DNA from 3 places in the Actinotalea fermentans genome. Region 1 is predicted to be linked to each of the others. Evidence: riboswitches for the same ligand, from Rfam matches in the RefSeq annotation. Region 1 holds a riboswitch; each other region holds the start of a gene.

Region 1 (3,263 bases):
TGGCCAGCGCCGGGGTGTTCAGCGTCTGGTCGAGGCGGGAGTTCGTCAGGGCGGTCGCGAAGGACAGGAACCGCGGCACCCAGCGACCGTCGGCCTCGAGCGCCTCGGCCCGCGCCACGGCGGCCGGCGAGGCCAGGGCGAGCCACAGGCCGCCGTCGGACGCGAACGACTTCTGCGGGGCGAAGTAATAGACGTCCGTCTCCCGCACGTCGACCGCGAGGCCGCCCGCGCCCGACGTCGCGTCCACGAGCACCAGCGCGTCGGCGTCGGCCCCCTCGGGCCGCCGCACGGGCGCGACGACGCCCGTCGAGGTCTCGTTGTGCGGCCAGCAGTAGGTGTCGATCCCCGGCGCCGCGGCCGGGAGCACGCGCGAGCCGACGTCGGCCGTGCGCACGTCGGGCTCGGCCAGGAACGGCGCGCGGCGCACCGCGGTGGCGAACGACGTGCCGAACTCGCCGTAGGTGCACAGCTGAGCGCGGTCGCGGACCAGGCTGAAGGTGGCGAGGTCCCAGAAGGCCGTCGAGCCGCCGTTGCCGAGGACCACCTCGTACCCCTCCGGCAGCGCGAAGAGCTCGGCCAGGCCCTCGCGCAGGCGGCGCACGACGGCGCGCACGGGCGCCTGGCGGTGCGACGTGCCGAGGAGCGTGCGACCGGCGGCGGCCAGCGCCTCGACCTGCTCGGGCCGGATCTTCGACGGCCCGGACCCGAAGCGACCGTCGCGGGGGAGCAGGTCGGCGGGGATCTCGATGGTCGTCGTGTCGATCATGCGCCAACTCTAGGCGCGGGGCCGCCCGGGCCCGCGGGACGTCCAGCGGGCCCGCGTCCCGGGGCGGCGGGCCGCGGCACCGTAACCTTGGGGCGTGAGCGGCGACCTGATCGACACCACCGAGATGTACCTGAAGACCGTCTACGAGCTGGTCGAGGAGGGCATCGTCCCGCTGCGGGCGCGCATCGCCGAGCGCCTGGGCCACTCCGGCCCGACGGTCTCGCAGACGGTGGCGCGCATGGAGCGCGACGGCCTGGTCGTCGTCAGCGGCGACCGCCACCTCGAGCTCACCGACGACGGCCTGGCCAAGGCCACGCGCGTCATGCGCAAGCACCGGCTGGCCGAGCGGCTGCTCACGGACGTCATCGGGCTCGAGTGGTCGCTCGTGCACGACGAGGCGTGCCGCTGGGAGCACGTGATGAGCGAGCGGGTCGAGCAGCGGCTGCTGGAGCTCCTGGACCACCCTCAGCGCTCGCCGTACGGCAACCCGATCCCGGGCCTGGACGAGCTCGGCGAGCACGAGCCCGCCAACGCCTTCCTCGACGGCGTGGTCTCCCTCAGCGCGTTCGCCCGCTCGCTCGACGGCGTGGGCGAGGCGACCGCCGTCGTGGCGCGGCTGGGCGAGCCCGTGCAGGTCGACGCGGACCTGCTCGGCGAGCTGCGCGCGGCGGGCGTGCTGCCCGACGCCGCGGTCGTGGTGCGCCCGTCGGCGGCGCACGTGACCGTCGCGGGCGTGGGTTCCGCCGAGGTCATCGATCTGCCCGAGGAGATCGCGCGGCACGTCTTCGTGGCGGACGCCGGGGCGTGACGGAGGCGGGGGCGAGCCCCCGTCGGCCTGGGACCAAAGGCCCTGGAGGTCCTGGCGCGCCCTCGGCTCCGGCCCCCGTGGGCGGGCGTGTCGTGACATGTGCGCCGCGTCACCGTGACCGGAGCGTGACATTCGCCGAACGCCTCCGGTACTGTGCGAAGCGCTTCGGGGAACCCTCCTCTTCGGAGCCCTCGGGTGGATGCCGAGTCCTGCCACCACCCGCAGGTCCGTTCGACACGCATGGCAGGAGCGGGGGAACCAATCCGGGCATCGGCCTCCGATGCCCTTGGGGTGAAGTCCCGGGAGCGCAAGCGACCAGGACCGGGTGATCTCCCACCCGAACCCGACAGCTCACCTCGCAGGCATCGGAGAGGTACGCGTGACGGACTCCAACCGAGCCAGGCACCGCGCAGCGTGTCGGCCGCTCACACCGCTGGACGACATCGCAGCCGCTGCCGCGACTGGGATGGCCAACGTCGGCCGGCGCTCCGCCGCCGTCGCCGTGACCAGCGGTCTGGCCATCACCACGATGGCGATCCCGACGTCGGCCGCGCCCGCTGAGGGCCCCGCCAACGCCCTTCCCCCCGTCGACGTCGCCGCGCTCACCGAGCAGGCGCGCGCCGCCCTCGCCACCTCGCCGGTGGTGCAGGTCCCCACCGAGGCCGTGGCCTGGGGCTTCGACGCCCCCGACATCACCGTCACCGCCAACCCGAAGCCCGAGCCCGTGGTGCAGCGGTCCACCGCCGCGTCGCGCGCCGCCGCTCGCCCGGTGAACAACGCCATCCCGCAGTCGGTGGCCGGTAACGCGGTCCTCGAGATCGCGGCCCGCTACGTCGGCGTCCCGTACGTCGCCGGCGGCGCCTCGCCCGACGGCTTCGACTGCTCCGGCTTCGTGTCCTACGTCTACGGCCAGCTCGGCATCTCCCTGCCGCGCAGCTCCGGCGCCTACTACGACGTCGGCACGCGGGTCACCGAGCCGCAGCCGGGCGACATCATCGTCTCGCCCGGTCACGTGGGCATCTACGCGGGCGACGGGCTCCAGATCGACGCCCCGCGCCCCGGCAAGACGATCCAGTTCCGCGGGATCTGGCAGTCCAACCCGATCTTCGTTCGGGTCACCGGCTGAGCTGACGACGCCGTCGCGACGAAGGCCCGCGGACCACGTGTCCGCGGGCCTTCGCGCATCTCCGGTCGCCACCGGGGCGCCTCCCGCGCGTGGTCCGCCGGATGCCGCCCCGCCGCCCGATATCCGTGGGCGCTCCCAGGAGCCTCGCGTACTCTGACCTTGCGTCACGGGACCCTGCAGCCAGCCGGGTCCGACAGGACGGGAGGCATGCCGTGCGATCCACGTACGTCCCGGCCCTCCAGGTGGACAGCCAGTCCACGGAGGACCACCATCCCGCGACCCCACGCCGGTCGCTCCTTCTCAACGCCAGTCGCGAGCCGTTGTGCATCGTGACCCTGCACCGGGCCGTGAGCCTGATCCTGAGCGGGAAGGCCGTGGTCCTCGAGTCCGACGGCCGCTACCTCCACTCGGCGGCCCTCGCCCTGCCCGTGCCGCAGGTGCTCTGCCTGACGCGGTACGTGCACGTCCCGTTCCGGGCGTCGGTGCCCCCGACGCGGCGGACCGTGCTGCAGCGGGACGGCTTCCGCTGCGGGTACTGCGCGGGGCAGGCGGACACGGTGGAC
Region 2 (3,263 bases), on a different contig from region 1:
GCGGGCCCAGCATGCCTCCACTGGCAGGCCATCCGGACGAGGGCGTGCTCGGCGGGGCCGCCGGGGGGCGGTTGGCCGCCTGCTCCCGGAGAACTGCAGCGATCTCGGCCGCGAGTGCTGCCTGCTGCGCTTCGTACTGGGCCTTGCGGGCCAGCTGGGCGTCGCGTTGAGCCTCGATCGCGTCAGCGCGGGTGCGTTGGTCGACGAGGAGCCGTTCCAGCTCGACGCGCCTCTCTTCCGCCCGCGCAGCCTCTTCCGCAGCCCGCTCGACGAGCACGTCCATCGCGGCGTCGAGGTCGGCGATCTCGGCACGCACCGCCGCCAGCCGGCGACCTTGGTTCCGCTCCACGGCCGCTAGCTGCTCCGCTTCGCGAAGGGCGGTCGACTGAAGGCGGCCCGCGAGCTTCGCCGCCTCGGCGCGCGCGAGGAAGTCGGATCGCGAGTCGGCCTCGACCACGACGCGGACGGGAGTGAGCGACAGCTCTCCTCGGTAGGCCTGCCGCGCCGTCTCCCCGAGCGCTGCGCGAACCTCGGCGGTCCGCGCAGCGTTGGCCTCGAGGGCATCCGCGACGCGGCGCTCCTCGGCCCCGGCGGCGTCCAGCCGCTGCTGGAGGATCGCTGACTCGGCGGTCAGTCGGGCGAGCTCTCCGGCCGCGCGCTCGTAGGCGGCCTGCGCCTCGGGGAGCTGAGCCTCGATCGCCGTCAGCTCGGCGAAGGCCTGGACGAGCGCTGCATCCGTGTCCTCGAGCAGCTCGTCGATGTCGCCCAGAGCGTCGGTCACAGCGTCCTGCTCCGCCTCGGCCTGAGCGCGACGATCGTCGTACTCGTCCGCCGATGCAGGGCCGACCAGCGCAAGGCCGGCGACTAGGGCGACCGCGATCCCGAGCGGGACGCATCGGCGCGATGTGATCACCGCGAGAGGACCTCGGCGGTCTCGCGAGGCGTCGTCGGTGCGCTCTCGGTCGCCGGCCGACGGCCGGCGGCGGCCCAGAGACCGACTCCGGCGAGCATGCTCGCCACCGCCCACAGCTGCGGCTGGGTCAGGCCGAGCAGCACCGGGTCGTTGATGCGCAGGAACTCGACGACGAACCGGGAGAGGCCGCTGCCCAGGAGGTAGAGGGCGAACGTCCGGGTGGGGTCGGCGCGGCGCCAGTACTGCCAGAGCACGACCGCGAGCAGGGCCGCAGCGATCGCCTCGTAGAGGGGCGTGGGATGGACGGGGACGTCGGTCGCGACCACGCCGCTCGGGAACGCCATGCCCCACGGCAGGTCGGTCGGCCTGCCGTACGTTCCGTCGCCCGAGATGAGGCAGCCGAGGCGTCCGACGGCGTAGGCCGCGCTCAGGGGAGCCGCCATCGCGCCGGCAACCTGCGCCAGTGGGAGCCCGTGCCTGCGAACGATCACGAGTGCGGCGGCGACCCCACCGATGAGCCCCCCGTACCAGGTGAAGCCCATCCCGCCGAGGTGGTGCATCGTGATGTTCGGCGCCTGCTCGAGCAGGTAGTAGATCTTGCCGCCCACGAACCCCCACACGGTCGCCCACATCGCCAGGGAGTACGCCGAGTCGCGCGGCAGGTTCCGCTGCTCGAATGCCCAAGCGAGGAGGAGTCCCCCGATCACTGCGGCGAGCACCTTGCTGACGCCGTAGGTCTGGACGTCGAAGCCGAGGATGCTGAAGAGGACGGGTCGCACGGTGCCTCCGAGGACGAGCTTTGCGTGGTCTCGACTCTCGGGCGCCAAGGCTGAGAACTGGCGTCACGTTTCATGAAGGTTCGCTCAAGGAACCGCTCCGGGGCTTCCGCTGGGGGCGGTGCCTCTGCTTACCGTGGTCCAGCCCCGCCGCTCGGTGGGGCGCCGAGGCGGTACGCCGAGTCCTGCCGCCCGCCCCGGCCCACGACCACGAGGCGGCAGGAGCGGGGGACCCATCCTCGGGCGCACCAGCGTCCTCGGGGTGAAGCCGGCGTCCCATGCGGGCCCGGCCGGGTGTTCTCCCACCCGAACCCGACAGCTCACCTCGCAGGCGGCAGGAGGCACCACGTGTCTGAGCCGACCCCTCGTGCGCGCCACCGGGCCGCATCCCGCCCCCAGACGGCCCTGGACGACGCGGCACGCACGCTCGTCGTCCGGGCGACAGCTGCGGGACGCCGCTACGGCGTCGCCCTGGCGTCGTCCGGCCTCATCATGTCCGTCGCCGCACCCGCGACTGCCGCCGTTCCCGCCGACCACCCGGTCGAGGGCGTGCAGTCGGTCGACGTCGCCCAGCTCACCGCGCAGGCTCGTTCGGCACTGGCGACGTCGGTGGCCGTCTCCGTCCCGACCGAGGCCCAGCCGTGGACGTTCGAGGCGCCGGCGCTCACCGTCACCGCCAACCCGAAGCCCGAGCCGGTCGCACCGCGCCCGCCGGCTGCTTCCCGCTCCGAGGTGCGCGCACAGGCGCCGTCCGGCGGAGCGATCCCGGCATCGGCGGCAGGGAGCGCCGTCATCGAGATCGCCGCGAGGTACGTCGGCGTTGCCTACGTCTACGGCGGGACCACTCCCGACGGCTTCGACTGCTCCGGGTTCACGGCGTACGTCTACGCGCAGCTCGGGATCACGTTGTCGCGCGTGTCAGGGGATCAGCGGTACGACGGCGTAGAGGTCCCGCGGGATCAGGCACAGCCCGGCGACCTGGTGTGGAGCCCCGGGCACGTGGGGATCTACGCGGGAGACAACATGATGATCGACTCCCCGAGGCCCGGGAAGAGCGTCCAGTTCCGGGAGATGTGGCAGACGAACCCGATCTTCATCCGCGTCACCGGGTGACCAGGCGCACCTCAGGGGGTGAGGCGCCGTAGGGCGTCGGCGCCGGTGGGGACTTCGCCCTGCCAGGGCACCACGACGGGGCGCCGGGGGCTCGCGACGGTCATCTCCAGGAGCCAGCGGGCCTCGTCGGCGGCCCGGGCGCGCAGCACGGGGTCGGTGGGCGACGCGGCGGCGAGGGAGGAGTTGGCGACCCAGGTCCACGGCCGCAGGCCTGAGCGGGCGAGGTCGTCCTGCAGGGCCAGCGCCTCGTGCACCGGCGTCGCTTCGGGCAGGGCCACCAGGACGATGCGGGTGCGCCGCTCGTCGGCGAGGGCGGCGAACAGCGAGGTCGCGGCGTCGTCGGCGCGGTCACGGCGGGCGCTGGCCTGGCGGGCAAAGCTCTGCGAGGACTCCAGCAGGAGCAGCGTGTGCCCTGTGGGGGCGGTGTCGATGACAACGAACCGACCCGCGGCCTCGGCGAC
Region 3 (3,263 bases), on a different contig from region 1:
TCGTCGGGATGGTGCTCGTCGCGGTGACCGGCTGGGCGCCGCTGGACCCGATCGTCGCCCTGGCCGTCGGCGTGAACATCCTCGTGACGGGCTACGGGCTCGCGCGCCGGTCCCTGGCCGGCCTGCTCAGCGCGCGCCTGCCGGCGGCGGACCTCGAGCTCGTCGACGGCGTCCTCGCGCAGTTCCGGGAGGAGGGCGTCGAGGTCCGCTCGGTGCGCAGCGTCGAGTCCGGCCGGCAGCGCCTGGTCGCGCTCGAGATCGCCGTCCCCGGCACCTGGACGGTGCACGAGGCGCACGAGCTCAGCGACCGGCTGGAGGCGGCCATGGCCGCCGCGCTCCCCCGGTGCGTGACGCTCGTGCACGTCGAGCCGCACGCGCAGGACGCGCCGGCCTGACCCGACCCGCGACCGGCCGGGCCGGCGGCGCTCAGCCGACGCGGATGAAGATCGGGTTGCTCTGCCACATCGTGCGGAACTGGACCGTCTTCCCCGGCCTCGGGGCGTCGATCATCATGTTGTCGCCCGCGTAGATGCCGATGTGCCCCGGGCTCCAGACGAGGTCCCCGGGCTGGGCCTGGTCGCGCGGCACCTCGACGCCGGCGTAGCGCTGGTCGCCCGACGTCCGCGGCAGCGTGATGCCGAGCTGGGCGTACACGTACGAGGTGAAGCCCGAGCAGTCGAAGCCGTCCGGCGTCGTCCCGCCGTACACGTACGGCACTCCGACGTAGCGGGCAGCCACTTCGATGACCGCGCTGCCGACGGCGGACGCCGGGATCGCGCCGCCCGTCGCGCGGGCCTGCGAGCGCGACGTCGACGTGGCCCGCTCGACGACGGGCTCCGGCTTCGGGTTGGCGGTGACGGTGATGGCCGGCGCCTCGAACGTCCAGGCGGCGACCTCCGTCGGCACCTCGACGACCGGCGACGTCGCGAGCGCGGACCGGGCCTCGGCCGTCAGCTGGGTGACGTCGACGGCCGCGGCAGCGCCGCCGGGCACGGTCTGGGTGCTGTCGGCGGGGTGGTCGGCCGGCACGGCGGCGGACGCCGGCAGGGTGACGGACATGACCAGACCCGAGGACGCGACGGCGATGCCGTAGCGCCGACCGGCGACGGCGACGCGCGCAGCGGTGCGCACCGCGTCCTGCAGGGGCGTTCGGGGACGGCACGCCGCGCGGTGGCGGGCGTGCGAGGTCGACTCGGACACGCAGTACCTCTCCTGCCGCCTACGAGGTGAGCTGTCGGATTCGGGTGGGAGAACACCCGGCCGGGCCCTTCGAGAAGGACCCCGGCTTCACCCCGAGGACGCTTGCGCGCCCGGAAGTTGGGTCCCCCGCTCCTGCCGCACTGACGTGGAGGGACGAGACGGGCGGCAGGACTCGGCGTGCCGTCTCGACGCCCCACCAACGGTGGCGGGGTGGGCACACGGTAACCCGAGAGTCCGCCGATCGGGCAACTGGGGCGGCCATCTTCGAAGAACCTTCACGAACGCGGGGCCGTCGCGCCGGGCCCCGCTACTCGGTGTGCACGTCTCCGGCGAGCCCGGAGCGCACGACGTGACCGGCCACGAGCGGCGTGTCGGACGGGACGGTGCCGAGCTTCGCCGCGCCGCCCGGAGACCCGAGCGGCGCGGGCATGCCGGGCAGGGTCTGCTCGAAGAACGCGGCGTTGTCCGCCAGGTAGGGCATCAGCGCCGTCGGCAGGTCGTCCTCGTAGTAGATCGCCTCGACCGGGCACACCGGTTCGCAGGCCCCGCAGTCGACGCACTCGTCGGGGTGGATGTACAGGGAGCGCTCGCCCTCGTAGATGCAGTCGACGGGGCACTCCTCCACGCAGGCACGGTCCTTGACGTCGATGCACGGTGCCCCGATGACGTAGGTCACGGCTCCTCCTCTCGTTGGACGCGGCGCCCGCGGCCCGGGCGCCGACTCAGCTCGCCGGCAGGGCCGTGGCGAGCAGGACGACCACGAACGACCCCGCGAGCGAGCCGACGGCGAGCGCTCGGGCCAGCGTGCGCCGCCCGACGCCGTTCGCCCAGCCGTGGAGCCCGGCGGCGAGCATGACGAGGACGAACGCGACGAGCTTGCCCGCCAGCAGTCGCCCGTAGCCGGGGTCGGCCAGCGACGCCCAGGTGACGCCCTTGTGCGCGGCGAGCAGCACACCGGTGGCGAGCTGCAGCGGCACGAACGCCACGACCGTCGCGATGCCGAGGCGCGTGCCCAGGGTGCGCATGAGGTCCGCCCGGACGCGCTCGTCGAGGCGCCGGCGCGCGACCGGCAGGACGAGCGCGGAGACCGTGAGCTGGCCGCCGAGCCACATCACCGCGCCGACGACGTGCACGAACCGGACGAGGGACCAGACGCTCACGGGACCGCCTCCAGGATCCCGCGGGCACCCCGCTCGCCGTCGACCATCGCGTGGTCGACGAAGGGGTAGTGGCCCGGCGCGGGGAGCACGAGCTCCACGAACCCCCCCTGCCCGGGGGCGAGGTCGAGCGCCTGCGCGAGCCCGTGCTCGGCGTTCCCCGGACGCAGCAGGTAGGCGCCCTCCTTGAAGACCGTGTCGAACTGGGCGCCGACGACGTGGAAGGACGTCCCGCGCTGGGGGCCGGCGTCGACCACCCAGATGCGCACGCGGTCGCCGACGCCCACCGTCACGGGTGCGTGCACGTACTGGTCGGCGTAGCCGTTGAAGACGACCGCGGTCGGCCGCTCCGCCGCGAGCGCCGCCTCGTCGGCGCTGCCGCCCTGCGCGGCGAGGTACAGCTCGGACTGGACCAGCACCAGCTCGGTGTCCACCGGCGGCAGGTCCGGCGGGTCGATGACGACCGCCCCGAACATCCCGTTGGCGATGTGCAGCGCCATCGGCATCGTGCTGCAGTGGTAGAGCCACGCGCCCGAGCCGCGCGCGACGAACTGGTAGGTCAGCTCCTCGCCCGGGTCGATCGTGCGCATCGGCTCGTCCGGCGCCAGCGACCCCGCGTGGAAGTCGATGCCGTGCCCGGTGCTCGCGTCGTTGACGAAGGTGATCGTGAAGAGGTCGCCGACCCGGCCGTGCAGGGTCGGGCCCGGCGCGGTCCCGTTGAAGGTCCACAGCGTCTGCCGGACGCCGGGGGCGACCTCGACGTCGGAGTCGGTGACCGCGAGCCGGAGGGTGTGCTCGGTCCCGCCCGGCAGCGGGGTCAGGTGCGGGTCGTACGGGCGCCAGTCCGGGCCCGGCGACGCCAGCGGGTCGAGGACGACAACCTCCGGGTCCGCGGGGCCGTCCGTG

What was found. A riboswitch is a leader RNA that binds a small molecule or an ion and turns the genes downstream of it on or off. The one in region 1 is predicted to bind cyclic di-AMP.
Region 2: another riboswitch for cyclic di-AMP. It lies ahead of AFE02nite_RS10145 (C40 family peptidase); the one in region 1 lies ahead of AFE02nite_RS08390 (C40 family peptidase).
Region 3: another riboswitch for cyclic di-AMP. It lies ahead of AFE02nite_RS15560 (C40 family peptidase); the one in region 1 lies ahead of AFE02nite_RS08390 (C40 family peptidase).

Annotation. Positions count from the first base shown of each region.
Region 1 covers NZ_BJYK01000004.1:237,121-240,383, reverse strand. Annotated here, with positions in the region: gene serC (phosphoserine transaminase) at 1-766, opposite strand, end outside; gene AFE02nite_RS08395 (metal-dependent transcriptional regulator) at 861-1,574, shown strand; cyclic di-AMP (ydaO/yuaA leader) riboswitch at 1,775-1,947, shown strand; gene AFE02nite_RS08390 (C40 family peptidase) at 2,041-2,700, shown strand; gene AFE02nite_RS17725 (HNH endonuclease) at 3,048-3,263, shown strand, end outside.
Region 2 covers NZ_BJYK01000006.1:16,535-19,797, forward strand. Annotated here, with positions in the region: gene AFE02nite_RS10135 (M23 family metallopeptidase) at 1-913, opposite strand, end outside; gene AFE02nite_RS10140 (prolipoprotein diacylglyceryl transferase) at 910-1,692, opposite strand; cyclic di-AMP (ydaO/yuaA leader) riboswitch at 1,914-2,018, shown strand; gene AFE02nite_RS10145 (C40 family peptidase) at 2,038-2,802, shown strand; gene arsA (arsenical pump-driving ATPase) at 2,814-3,263, opposite strand, start outside.
Region 3 covers NZ_BJYK01000011.1:51,140-54,402, forward strand. Annotated here, with positions in the region: gene AFE02nite_RS15555 (cation diffusion facilitator family transporter) at 1-395, shown strand, start outside; gene AFE02nite_RS15560 (C40 family peptidase) at 427-1,200, opposite strand; cyclic di-AMP (ydaO/yuaA leader) riboswitch at 1,203-1,386, opposite strand; gene fdxA (ferredoxin) at 1,508-1,876, opposite strand; gene AFE02nite_RS15570 (hypothetical protein) at 1,923-2,360, opposite strand; gene AFE02nite_RS15575 (multicopper oxidase domain-containing protein) at 2,357-3,263, opposite strand, start outside.